One region of the Vibrio kanaloae genome, then DNA from elsewhere that is predicted to be linked to it. Evidence: riboswitches for the same ligand, from Rfam matches in the RefSeq annotation. Region 1 holds a riboswitch; each other region holds the start of a gene.

Region 1 (4,385 bases):
TGGCCTAAAGAACAGTTCGACTTTCCCTGATTACACCATTCAAAGAACGTCTGTAAGCCTTATCAATACGGTTGAGACAGGAAACATTGAAGGCACTGTTGAACTTTCTACTTATGACACTTGTAACGGTGGTGATAATACCTTTGTTCAGGCAGTCTACTTGTATGAAGGTAATGTTGAACAAGCTGACATGGCTCCGATTGGCGGCAGTGATGAAGTGAAACCGATTACTTCAGCATCAGTGACAATCAATCAAGCACAGACCAACTATGAGTTTTCCCTTGGTTTCATCGACCCAGGTACTTACTCATTGGGTTATACCTGTACTGCGCAGTTCGACAGTGATGAAGACAATGCAGATCCGGTTGCTGATGGTTTTGAAATCTATGATGTTCAAAATAGTGTTCAGGTATTGGTTGGTCAAGACAGCCAAGTGTCATTCTAACCTATATGTGAATTATGCTTTTTAATCAAAACGGCCTCTCATTTGGAGGCCGTTTTTGATCATGTCACCTAGCTAGCATGAATTTGATGCGCATTGAGTGTGACTCTAGGGAAGTGATAATGTAACTTTGTATCTCTTACTATAACCTAGCGAAATGTACTCTGGCGTTGATTATGAAATCTAGCTTAAGCATTCGATCTTATACCAAGCAATTTAATACTCATGCTCATGATGACCATCACCAACTGGTATTGCCAATCCAAGGCAGTATCAATATCGAGATGGTGGGGTATATCGGCAAAGTGGCCGTGGGAGAATGTGTGGTGATTCCGGTAACCACAGCGCATGCGTTTAAGGCGGATGAAGCAGCGCGGTTTATTGTCGCGGATATGGCGGAGTTGCCGCAGCACTTGTTGGAGCATGAGCTCTCGGTTTTCACGATAACACCACCTTTGATGAGCTTTCTGCTGTTTGTTGAGAAGCAGCTGGAGTATCAGGTCGATAGTGGTATTGAGTCATCAATCTTGGATGTGTTTTCACTGCTGTTAGAGCTACAACAAGTGAGCAAGAGCATTGACCCTCGAATCCGTGCGGTACAAAGGTTGATTGCGGATAACTACACGCAGCCGTTATCCATTTCACAACTTGCTGAAACGGCCTGTTTGAGCCCCACTCAGTTTAAGAAACGATTTAAAGAGTGCCTTGGTATCAGTGCGCTTAAATACATCACTCGATATCGCATGGAGAAAGCCCAAGCCTTGTTAACCCACACCGATTTACCGGTTCAATTGATCGCTGAAAATGTGGGGTATAGTGATGTTTCTGCTTTCAGTCGCCGTTTCTCTCAGCACTTTGGAATGTCCCCAAGGGCGTTTCTAGGCTCAATAAAAGAGAGTCTTTAGAAACAACAATAGCGTCCTTTCAGCAAATTAACTTTTATCAATCTTCACTATTATCTATTTCAGAAATGAAAATTGGGTAATAGAAATGAATCTTGCCATCAATCGCGTTAACGAATTCCAAACGGGCACTTTAGCCATCTTGTTTGCTTCTATTTTATGGGGCACGACAGGCACTGCCGCAAGTTTTGCACCTGATCTAAGCCCATTAGCGATTGGTGCTTTCTCTATGGGCGTCGGTGGTCTATTGCAAGCGGGTTTGGCGTATCGAAAAATCCTATTCGCTTTCGACAAACTTTTGCAGAACAAGAAGTTGTTGGCTGTGAGCGCTTTGGCTTTGGCGGTCTACCCTTTAGCTTTCTATTCTTCAATGAAATTATCAGGTGTAGCGATTGGTACAGTCGTTTCGATTGCGACCGCACCCTTCTTTTCTGCATTGTTAGAGTGTCTGATTAGCAAAAAAAATAACATCAACAAACGTTGGCTCACTAGCTTTGCGATTGGTGTGGTGGGTATTGGGCTGTTGGTGTTTTCAGAATCTTCATCGGCGAATGAATCCGGTGATGATCTCAAGCTGTTGGGTATTACTTTAGGTCTACTCGCAGGGTTGTGTTACGCCATTTATTCTTGGGCGACAAAAGCACTGATAGACAAGGACATTAAGTCTCAAGCGGCGATGGGCAGTATTTTTGGCCTTGGTGCGATGCTGTTGCTGCCAACGCTCTGGTTTACTGGTGAGAACCTGTTTTCCTCGCAGACTAACGTGTTAGTCATCAGTTATCTGACGTTAATCCCACAATGCTTGGGCTATGTAGCATTCAGTTTTGGTTTACGCCATGTGACCGCGAGCAGTGCCAACCTGCTGACTCTGTTTGAACCGGTGGTTGCAGCGGTGCTTGCCGTCTGCGTTGTCGGTGAGCTGATTCCCTTTACAGGCTGGCTAGGTATGTCTCTGATTGTGCTGTGCTTGTTTATGCAGTCGAAGCCATCTAAAGGAACGTTATAAGTATTTTTTTATTGAGCCTAATTGAAATTTATTTATGTGTAATTCTTATAATTGAATAAAAGGAGTATCTCAGTTGCAAGAGTGCTGTTACTATCGCTATCAATAGTCGGGGGGCATATACCTTAATTGGTGTTTGCTGAGATCGTTATTCGAGACCCGTTGAACCTGATTCAGTTAACACTGGCGTAGGGAACTATAAGCACTCGATCTACGTCTGCACCCATGAACGCTTTCATGAGTTTAATGCGGCATTTCCTACGGTTAGTGTTGGTTCTCCTACGTCTTGCAAGATAGTAGGAGCGACAATGACACACAGTTCTATTCCACCAACCTTAACTCCAAGACCCTCAACTTGTCAGATCTCTATTGACAGTTCGATTCGATCAAACACTCCAATTGTTTTAACCATCGCGGGCTCTGACAGTGGTGGCGGCGCAGGTATTCAGGCAGACATCAAAGCCATGTCTGCAACCGGTAGTTTTGCTTGTTCTGTGATTACCGCTATTACTTCCCAGAACACTCAAGGCGTTTCTGCCATTTTTCCTATCCCGCTCGACCACGTAACAAGCCAATTAGATGCGGTTTTCACTGATCTGAATATAGTGGCGGTAAAAGTTGGTATGTTGGCTGATTCGCAAATCATCAAAATTGTCGCGGATAAAATTAAACAGTACCAACCCAAGTACCTCGTCATTGACCCTGTAATGGTGGCAACCAGCGGTGACTTGCTGTTAGAAACCTCTGCCATTAGTACATTAAAGCAAGAGCTGATTCCGCTAGCAGACATCATTACGCCTAACTTGCCGGAAGGCGCGGCACTGACGGGGAAAGCTGTGCCTGAAAGCGAAGCGGAAATGAAGGGAATGATTGAAGACCTACGCACACTGGGTGCTAAAGCCGTTCTTCTCAAAGGCGGCCACTTAGAGAAAGATGAAAACAGTAACGATCTACTGATTCTGACGACGACGTCTGCCTTGATTAGCGCGAAGCGTTTCCCGACTAAAAATACCCACGGCACGGGCTGTACGCTTTCATCTGCTATTGCTTCTTTCTTGGCCCAAGGCAACACGCTGCCAGAGGCTGTCGACCTAGGTAAGCAATACATTTCTCGCGCGATTGCTCATGCTGATGAGTTGCAAGTCGGCCAAGGCCATGGCCCGGTAAACCACTTCTTCGCTGGACACGGCAATGTCCGTTAATACGGTTGGTGTTCAGCTCAGCAATGCCTCCTTACGTTATAACGACAGTGAACACGCGACCTTATCGGGAATGTCGCTTAGCTTAAACGCAGGTAAGTGGACGGTATTATTGGGTAGAAGTGGCTGCGGGAAAACCACGGTATTGCGTTATCTGGCAGGCTTGTTGGACGATAAGGTGGAGTGGCAGGGCACATTGGTAACCTCTGATGAACTGCCTTTAACGGATCGCATCGCTTACATGGCGCAGCAGGACTTGTTACTGCCGTGGTTGTCGGTTATCGACAATGTATGCCTGAGTCATCGCTTTCAAAATCAAGTTTCTGATAAAGCACAGCAAACCAATCAAGCACTAGAGTTGTTAGCTGCGGTTGGTTTGGCTGATCACGCGTCTACTATGCCGGATCAGTTGTCTGGTGGTATGCGCCAGCGTGTTGCCTTGGCTCGCACCTTAATGCAAGACAAACCTGTTGTGCTGATGGACGAACCTTTCTCTGCGCTGGATGCGGTAACAAGACACAAGTTACAGACCTTAGCGTGTGAACTGTTAAGAGATAAAACCGTTGTGTTGATCACCCATGATCCACAAGAGGCGGTGCGATTGGCGGATAACTTGTATGTGTTGCAAGGTACACCTGCGAGCGCCCAGTCATTATCTGTGCCTAATACAGCGACACCAAGGGTGTTAGACGGTAAATGTGCTGAGTTACAACAAGCGATCTTAGAGCAGTTGGAGCGTGACTATGAATGATCTAACGCGAAGTGAAGCTGTGGCTAGCTCAAAGATAGAGAACGTAGCAGTGCAAAGCTCAGGGGTAGAAAGTTCAACCGAGACACAA
Region 2 (4,385 bases), on a different replicon from region 1:
TATTGAAGGCTACCGCTTCGTCTTCTTCTTCACTTGCTACACCACAAACTTGGTCACGAGCTTCAAGAGCCGCTTTAAATTTATCGTTCGCGTAAAGGTCTAGCTTCTGTTGCTCTTCACCTTGAACGTTGTCTGTACCAACAGCGCCAGTAATGTCGACAAGACCTGCTTTGTTGATTTCTCGGTTAACAATTTTTGCAGCAAGGCGAATTGATGACAAAAGGGATGATAGATCACCACTTGCATGGGGGAAGTCACTTTGTTTTTCAACAATGAACTCACCAAGGGTGCGCATCTCAGACATGTTATTTCCTTAAACTTCTCTGAATATTAGGGGGGATTTGAGCACTGTAGAACTTGCCTCTTGTGTGGGCTTTATTCATCTAGACACTTACCTAAATTCTACGGCTTAGATCTTTTTAATGGTAATGAACTAAGCGACACAGATCTCACTTACTATGTCGACTTCATTTGTTTTGCATTGCTACTCGCTTTTAATTGCCACTTCATGATAATGAGTGCAGTAGTTTGATTTAGACATGGTTCATTTAGCCAAGCGTTTGGAAGCAATTTATGCATATTCATATCTTAGGAGTTTGTGGCACCTTCATGGGTGGTGCTGCAGTACTAGCTCGTCAATTAGGGCACAAGGTTACAGGTAGTGACGCGAATGTTTACCCTCCAATGAGTACTTTGTTGGAATCTCAAGGGATTGAAATTATTGAAGGGTTCGATCCTAGCCAGTTAGAGCCAAGGCCGGATCTCGTGGTGATCGGCAATGCAATGAGCCGTGGTAATCCGTGCGTTGAGTATGTCTTGAATAACAACCTTAGATACACATCAGGCCCACAGTGGTTGCAAGAGTTCTTACTGCATGACCGTTGGGTTCTGGCGGTATCAGGCACGCATGGCAAGACCACAACATCCAGCATGCTGGCTTGGATCTTGGAAGACTGTGGCTATGCGCCGGGCTTTTTAGTTGGCGGTGTGTTGGGTAACTTTGGTATCTCTGCTCGTCTTGGTGAAAGTATGTTCTTCGTGGTGGAAGCCGACGAATATGACAGTGCTTTTTTCGATAAACGATCTAAGTTCGTTCATTATCACCCAAGAACTTTAGTCATGAATAACTTAGAGTTCGATCATGCCGATATCTTCGATGATCTTGAAGCGATCAAGCGTCAGTTTCATCATTTAGTGCGTACAGTGCCAAGCAACGGCCGCATTTTTTCACCGAAGCAAGACATCGCGATCCAAGATGTTCTAGCTCGCGGTTGCTGGAGTGAGACGGAATCGAGTGGTGAACTCGGTGATTGGGATACCAAGAAGCGGGTTAAAGACGGCTCTAAATTTGAGGTGTACTTCCAAGGCGAATGTATTGGAACCGTCGACTGGGATTTGGTTGGTGATCATAACGTAAGTAATGCCTTGATGGCGATTGCGGCGGCAAGACATGTGGGTGTGACACCTGACCTTGCTTGTGAATCGCTAGCTACCTTTATTAATACTAAGCGTCGTTTGGAGTTTAAAGGCGAGGTCGCAGGTGTCTCTATTTATGATGATTTTGCTCATCATCCAACGGCAATTGAACTTACGCTCGGTGGTTTACGTAATAAGGTCGACACGAAAAAAATCATTGCCGTTCTAGAGCCTCGCTCTGCCACCATGAAGCGTGGTGTGCACAAAGAAACCTTGGCTGATTCGCTCAAACAGGCGGATTCTACCTACTTATTCCAACCGGATAACATTGATTGGTCAGTACAAGATGTTGCCGATGCGTGCCATCAACCCGCCCATGTAAGTGATGACATGGATGCATTCGTTGCTAGAATTGTCTCAGAGGCACAAGTGGGTGACCAAATCTTGGTAATGAGTAACGGTGGCTTTGGTGGTATTCATCAAAAGCTGTTGGATGGATTGGCACTCAAAGCTTAACTGATTCACGGCTTTATAATTTGAAGTAATTGAGAACATGACAAAACACGATAAAGCGATAACTCTTGCTTTCACTGGCGCATCTGGTGCGCCTTATGGACTGCGTTTACTTGAATGCCTTTTGGCGGCCGATTATCAGGTCTATTTGATGATATCGTCGGCAGCGCGAGTAGTCTTAGCGACCGAGCATGAACTTAAGTTACCTGCTGGACCGGAAGCGGCGAAACAAGCCTTGGTTAAGCATCTAGGCTGCGACCCAGAAAAGTTGATGGTGTGTGGCAAAGATGATTGGTTCTCACCGGTTGCATCTGGTTCTGCTGCGCCGAAGCAGATGGTGGTATGTCCATGTTCTGCGGGAAGTTTGGCGTCAATTGCTCATGGTTTATCGGATAACCTGATTGAACGAGCTGCAGATGTCGTCATGAAAGAGCGAGGCCAACTGTTGTTGGTGGTGCGTGAAACACCATTTTCGACTCTGCACCTAGAGAACATGCACAAACTCTCAACCATGGGCGTGACAATCATGCCTGCCGCTCCAGGTTTTTATCACCAACCTAAGTCGATTGAAGATCTGGTTGATTTTATGGTGGCGCGCATTTTGGATCATCTTGGTATTGATCAAGGTTTAGTGCCACGTTGGGGGTACGATCAACGTAATTAATCCAAACTTGATAGCTTATTGTTAAAGTTCGAATTACAATTCTGAACACTCATCGGGGAGCTGACCATTCAAATAATGAATGCGAGCTGAGATCAAGCAGGCGCTTGGGACCCGTAAACCTGAACCAGATAATGCTGGCGTAGGAATTGAGTTAGGAACAACCTCTACCGTTCTCCTCCCTCAAACCTGTGCCGCTCAGACCATGGAGAGCGTCCAGTGAAATTCACATTAACTACCCTTGCTGTTACTACAGCGATCTCTTTTTCTGCCTTTGCTGCAGATAACACTTTGACCGTATACACCTATGATTCTTTTGCAGCGGATTGGGGCCCTCGTCCTGCCGTAGAGAAAGCATTCGAAGAGAAGTGTGGCTGTGATGTGAATTTTGTCGCGCTAGAAGATGGTGTGTCGATTCTGAACCGCTTGCGTCTTGAAGGCGGCAACAGCAAAGCCGATATCTTGCTAGGTCTCGACAACAACCTGATGGCTGAAGCGAAAGCGACGGGATTATTGGCGGAACACAAGGTTGATACGTCATCAGTAACACTGCCTAATGGCTGGGATGACAAGACCTTTGTACCTTATGACTTTGGTTACTTTGCCTTTGTCTATAACACAGAGAAACTAGCAAACCCGCCTAAGAGCCTGAAAGAGTTGGTTGAGCAGCGTGATGATCTCAAGGTTATCTACCAAGATCCACGTACTTCAACACCTGGTCAAGGCATGATGCTATGGATGAAATCGGTTTACGGTGACGAAGCAACGACAGCTTGGAAGAAGCTGGCTCAAAAAACCGTGACGGTAACCAAAGGTTGGTCTGAAGCTTACTCTATGTTCCTAGAAGGTGAGTCTGACTTGGTTCTGTCTTACACTACGTCTCCGGCTTATCATATCATTGCAGAGAACGATTCTAAGTACGCAGCAGCGAGCTTTGAAGAAGGGCATTACACTCAAGTCGAAGTGGCCGCTAAGGTTAAAGGCAGCAACAACGAAAAGCTTGCTGATGAGTTTATGGCGTTTATCCTAAGTGATGAATTCCAATCGGCGATGCCGACAGGTAACTGGATGTACCCAGTAACGGGTGTCGAGCTACCAAAAGGCTTTGAGCAGTTAACAGTTCCACAGAAAGCACTGAGTTTTAGCTCTGAAGAGATCGCCGAGAAGCGTAAGCCTTGGATTCGTGAATGGCAGAGTGCGCTTACTTTTTAACTGACTATTTAAGAAAATGAGCTTTCTAACGTACTTTTAAAAACTAGCTTTCTGTATTTAAAGGTTCATTCGTTATGTTTGGAATGAACCATTTACGGTAAAAAATCAATTTATGATAAAGAAAACACCTAAGGTCGGGGTTTGGGTTGCGATACTCATTACCGCCTTCGTGGTTTCAGCAGTTGGGGCATTGCTTAGCAATGCCCCTTCTCTTGATATCAGCCAAGTATGGTCCGATCCTTACTATTGGCATGTAACGAAATTCAGTTTTTATCAGGCGACACTCTCAACTTTTCTGAGTGTTGGCTTTGCTATACCTATCGCTCACGCCCTGTGTCGTAGACAATTTTTTGGACGCGCTTTGTTGTTAAGGCTGTTCGCGTCGACCTTGGTTCTACCTGTGTTAGTTGGTGTCTTTGGCTTATTGGCGATTTACGGCAACAGTGGTTGGTTAGCTAAGTTTTTGGCAAACTTCGACATTGAGCTACCATTCTCGATTTATGGCTTGAATGGTATTTTGTTGGCGCACGTCTTCTTCAATTTACCTTATGCTAGTCGTTTGCTTTTACAAGCTTTAGATACT
Region 3 (4,385 bases), on a different replicon from region 1:
AAGCCAATAGATAACACTTGTTGAGCATCAACGATAGAGAAGTATTGAGTCGGGCTTACACCCAACTCAACTGCATCGGTTGCCAAGCCTTGTCGCTTAGCAACCAATAGACAGTTTTGAACCTCCCCCGTTAACTCGATGTATTGAGATGGGATGAGAATCTTCACTGTCATTATTCCTCTAATTGAGCTTCTTTTGCACTTACTGCAGGGTGATAAAGTTCAGAGCCAGTATCACGGAACTCTTTTGATTTCTGACGCATCCCTTCCAACGGGTTATCCAACATCTTGATCTCGATAGCCTGATCAGCAGCCACTTGTTCGGTGTCTTTCGCGTACTCTCGAACTTCTTGAGAAATCTTCATCGAGCAAAACTTAGGACCACACATAGAGCAAAAGTGAGCAACCTTGCCCGACTCTTGTGGCAGGGTTTCATCATGGAAAGAACGCGCAGTTTCCGGATCTAAAGCTAGATTAAATTGGTCTTCCCAACGGAATTCAAAACGTGCTTTAGATAATGCATTATCTCGGATTTGTGCACCCGGATGTCCTTTAGCCAAGTCTGCAGCATGTGCTGCCAGCTTGTAAGTAATCAAGCCAGTCTTAACATCTTCTTTATTGGGTAAGCCTAGGTGCTCTTTAGGGGTTACATAACAAAGCATCGCGCAACCGTACCAACCAATCATGGCCGCGCCAATACCAGAGGTAATATGGTCGTAACCAGGGGCAATATCTGTCGTCAGCGGGCCTAACGTATAGAAAGGCGCTTCATGGCAATGCTCTAACTGCTCATCCATATTCTCTTTGATTAAGTGCATTGGCACATGTCCAGGGCCTTCAATGATCACCTGAACGTCGTATTCCCAAGCAACTTTAGTCAACTCACCTAGAGTTCGTAACTCCGAGAATTGAGCTTCATCATTGGCATCAGCAATCGAACCCGGACGTAGACCGTCACCCAACGACAGAGCGACATCGTACTTCGCACAGATCTCACAGATCTCACGGAAGTGGGTATAAAGGAAGCTTTCTTGGTGATGAGCAAGACACCATTTCGCGATGATAGAACCGCCACGAGAGACAATGCCAGTCACACGTTTAGCCGTCATAGGCACGTAGCGAAGCAGTAAACCTGCGTGAATAGTGAAGTAATCAACGCCCTGCTCTGCTTGCTCAATCAAGGTGTCACGCATGACTTCCCAATTAAGGTCTTCGGCTACACCATTCACTTTTTCAAGCGCTTGATACATAGGAACCGTACCAATCGGCACAGGGCTATTGCGAAGAATCCATTCACGAGTCTCGTGGATATTACGGCCAGTAGAAAGGTCCATTACGGTATCGCCGCCCCAGCGAGTCGACCATACTAGCTTCTCAACTTCTTCTTCAATCGAAGAGCTTACAGAAGAGTTACCGATATTGGCGTTCACTTTCACTAAGAAGTTTCGACCAATAATCATTGGTTCTGATTCTGGGTGGTTGATGTTTGAAGGGATAATAGCTCGACCTTCAGCAACCTCTTTACGCACGAACTCAGGGGTAATTTCTTTCGGTAGGTTTGCGCCAAAGTTATGGCCAGGGTGTTGGTGGTTCAGCTGCTCATCAGCAAACTTCTGACGTCCCATGTTCTCACGTATCGCAATGTACTCCATCTCAGGAGTGATTATACCCTGACGAGCATAATGCAGTTGAGTCACACATTGATCGCCAGTCGCGCGACGAATTCTAGGCAGATTACCGTAACGAAGGTCGTCTAGGGTTTCATCTTCTAAACGTTCTTTGGTGTAAACAGAGCTTACATCATCGAGCAGTTCCGTATCGCCACGCTCTTCAATCCATTGCTCTCGCAACTTAGGAAGGCCGCTGTAAAGGTCTATTTCATGTGTAGGATCGGTATAAACACCTGAGGTATCGTAGACATGAATAGGCTCGTTAGGCTCGAATACGGGCTCTTTTTTGCTACCACCAACCAGGCTATCAGCGAGTGATATTTCTCGTACAGGGACTTGAAGGTCCTCTCGAGATCCTTGAATGTAAGCCTTTTTCGAATTTGGGTAAGGTTGTACGGATAAAGAATCAATGAAATTCTTCGCTTCCAGTCTTGCTTGTTTACGACTCGACATAGCATTTTTCCTTGGCTTTTAGCCATTATTTATAGGGATAAAAAATGCTTGACGGATTAGATGCTACAAGAGGGATCACGGTAAGAAATACAGTTGTGATCTGGAGATAGATCTCTAGAAGGTTTCTAGTTAGATATCTACTCTTGTTCCCTTCGCAGGTATTAGCCTGATCAGGTTCAACGGATCCCGAGTTAACGGTCTCAGCCATATGGCACTCCGACAAGTATGATCGAGTATATAAAAACGGCTTAGATAAACCAAGCCGAGTTGTTAACAAATCGTAAGAAAACTTTAAGACTTTATCAAAAGTTGGAAGCCGATCCATGCTGCTGAGATACTGAGAACCACATTGAGCAGTACATTGATCCCCATCTTAAAAAATGCACCCTGCTGCATAAGAAGCACGTTATCCATCGAAAATGTAGAAAACGTCGTCAGTGCACCTAGGAAACCTAGGCCGATAATCTGTCTCCATGGTTCCGTTGCGAGTATCTCATTTTCAAATGCCGCAATAAGTAATCCCATAATAAAGGAACCAATAACGTTAACGGTGAGCGTACCAAAAGGAAAACCACGCCCTAACATCACCGCACATAACTCTGAAATCAAATAACGTGAGCAAGCACCAAACGCCCCACCAATGGCAATAAAACCTAAAATAGATAACTGACCCATGACTCCTCCCAAACAGTATCCCCTACATTCTAACTTTACCGCCGATAAAAGCGAGGGTAGAAACTAAGAATGCATGCGCAAATATTAAACGTTACAGGAGTCACTTAACTTCAATATATCCCATTAAACCCGTTTTCATGTGTTCTATAACATGACAGTGATACATCCAGCGCCCAGGATTGTCTGCAACAAATGCGGCTTTAGCTCGGCCATTTTTTCCAAGTAACACTGTATCGGTATGGAAAGGCTCTTCAACTTTCTTCCCATCAAGTTCCAATACAGTGAATGTATGGCCGTGAATATGAATCGGGTGATGATATTGAGTGACGTTCTTAAGATCGAATATATAGGTTTTACCCAATTCTAAAGTCGCCAACGGTTCAGGAATATTATCTTTGCTCATCCCTTCCCATGCTCGTTTATTAGTTAGCCAAAACTTAGGCATAGATTTTCCATCTTTAGATACTGGAGAAACCGCCCCTTCCCATTCAAATAAAAAGTCTATTTCTTCTGCATTAGCAAGATCTAGGTTAGGTACTGGATTCAATGGTAATACTGGTAATGCTCGCTCTTGAGTAAATTCGGAACCTAAGACTTCAAATTGACACAAAGAAAATGGGAAACGCCCCTTCATCTGGAGAACGTTAACTCGGTCACCAGCTTTAGGTGCTATTAGCCCGAGATCAACACGCATACCTGGGCCTATTTTATGTTGAGTCAGCTTATAGGGTGTCTTTACAGGGTTGCCATCGATAGCAATGACCCATGCTTCAGCCCCTTCAATAGCAATTGGATAGGTAATCGTGTTATCAACATTAGCGATACGCAGCCTGGTCGTTGCATGTTGTTTTAACTGATATACAGGCTCATGTATTCCATTAACGCTACTCCACTCTCCTGGCGTGCCCATGCGAGCGCTGAGACGTGGGATCATTAGATCTTTCCATTGGCCTTTCTTATCGATATGCCAATGTTTAAGCATCAGTGCGTGCTCTTCATCAAACTGCACTGGGATGCTCTCCTCAACGATAATTAGACCAACCAAGCCCATACCAAGCTGTTTAACACTGTTCATATGTGGGTGATACCAAAACGTACCAGCATCTGGTGGCGTAAATTCATAAATGAAGGTTTCACCCGACATGATCGGTGACTGGCTCAAGAAAGGAACCCCGTCCATTTCGATTGGAATTCGCAGACCATGCCAGTGAATGGTCGTCGGCTCTGAAAGCTTATTCGTAAAACGAATTGTGACCTTTTCCCCCTGTCGACAGCGAATAGTCGGCGCTGGAATCTGCCCATTAAAGCCTAGAATATTAGTCTCAAACCCCGTCACAAGTCCAGCAGTTGAAGGTTCTGCCGTTAAGTCATAAACATACTTTCCTTGTTCATAAACCACCCGTTTCATAGAGCAAGCAGGCAGTACAGTGAGTGCAGATATAGCGAGAGATGATTGAATAAACTTACGACGGGAAATATCCATATTTGTTGCCTTTTAGTAATAACAACTAAAATGTAACAAAATATTGAGAATAATTCTCATAAAGAAGCATAGTTTGTACTGTTAGTTATACCAATTCCATTAATT

Evidence for each region. Region 1 has a riboswitch for thiamine pyrophosphate ahead of thiD (bifunctional hydroxymethylpyrimidine kinase/phosphomethylpyrimidine kinase). Riboswitches for the same ligand answer to the same signal wherever they lie in the genome.
Region 2: it holds a riboswitch for thiamine pyrophosphate, as region 1 does, so the genes downstream of both, thiB (thiamine ABC transporter substrate binding subunit) here and thiD (bifunctional hydroxymethylpyrimidine kinase/phosphomethylpyrimidine kinase) in region 1, are expected to answer to the same signal.
Region 3: it holds a riboswitch for thiamine pyrophosphate, as region 1 does, so the genes downstream of both, thiC (phosphomethylpyrimidine synthase ThiC) here and thiD (bifunctional hydroxymethylpyrimidine kinase/phosphomethylpyrimidine kinase) in region 1, are expected to answer to the same signal.

What each region holds. Positions count from the first base shown of each region.
Region 1 is NZ_AP025498.1:840,505-844,889, forward strand. Features, by position in the region: gene OCV24_RS17920 (DUF4382 domain-containing protein) at 1-445, shown strand, start outside; gene OCV24_RS17925 (helix-turn-helix domain-containing protein) at 619-1,347, shown strand; gene OCV24_RS17930 (DMT family transporter) at 1,433-2,350, shown strand; TPP riboswitch at 2,448-2,559, shown strand; gene thiD (bifunctional hydroxymethylpyrimidine kinase/phosphomethylpyrimidine kinase) at 2,656-3,549, shown strand; gene OCV24_RS17940 (ABC transporter ATP-binding protein) at 3,539-4,297, shown strand.
Region 2 is NZ_AP025497.1:369,510-373,894, forward strand. Features, by position in the region: gene fbp (class 1 fructose-bisphosphatase) at 1-304, opposite strand, end outside; gene mpl (UDP-N-acetylmuramate:L-alanyl-gamma-D-glutamyl-meso-diaminopimelate ligase) at 574-1,932, shown strand; gene OCV24_RS01760 (flavin prenyltransferase UbiX) at 1,970-2,593, shown strand; TPP riboswitch at 2,637-2,756, shown strand; gene thiB (thiamine ABC transporter substrate binding subunit) at 2,810-3,802, shown strand; gene thiP (thiamine/thiamine pyrophosphate ABC transporter permease ThiP) at 3,915-4,385, shown strand, end outside.
Region 3 is NZ_AP025497.1:32,467-36,851, reverse strand. Features, by position in the region: gene OCV24_RS00160 (thiamine phosphate synthase) at 1-173, opposite strand, end outside; gene thiC (phosphomethylpyrimidine synthase ThiC) at 173-2,122, opposite strand; TPP riboswitch at 2,253-2,351, opposite strand; gene crcB (fluoride efflux transporter CrcB) at 2,414-2,797, opposite strand; gene OCV24_RS00145 (multicopper oxidase family protein) at 2,898-4,280, opposite strand; one part of gene OCV24_RS00140 (IS630 family transposase) at 4,384-4,385, opposite strand, start outside.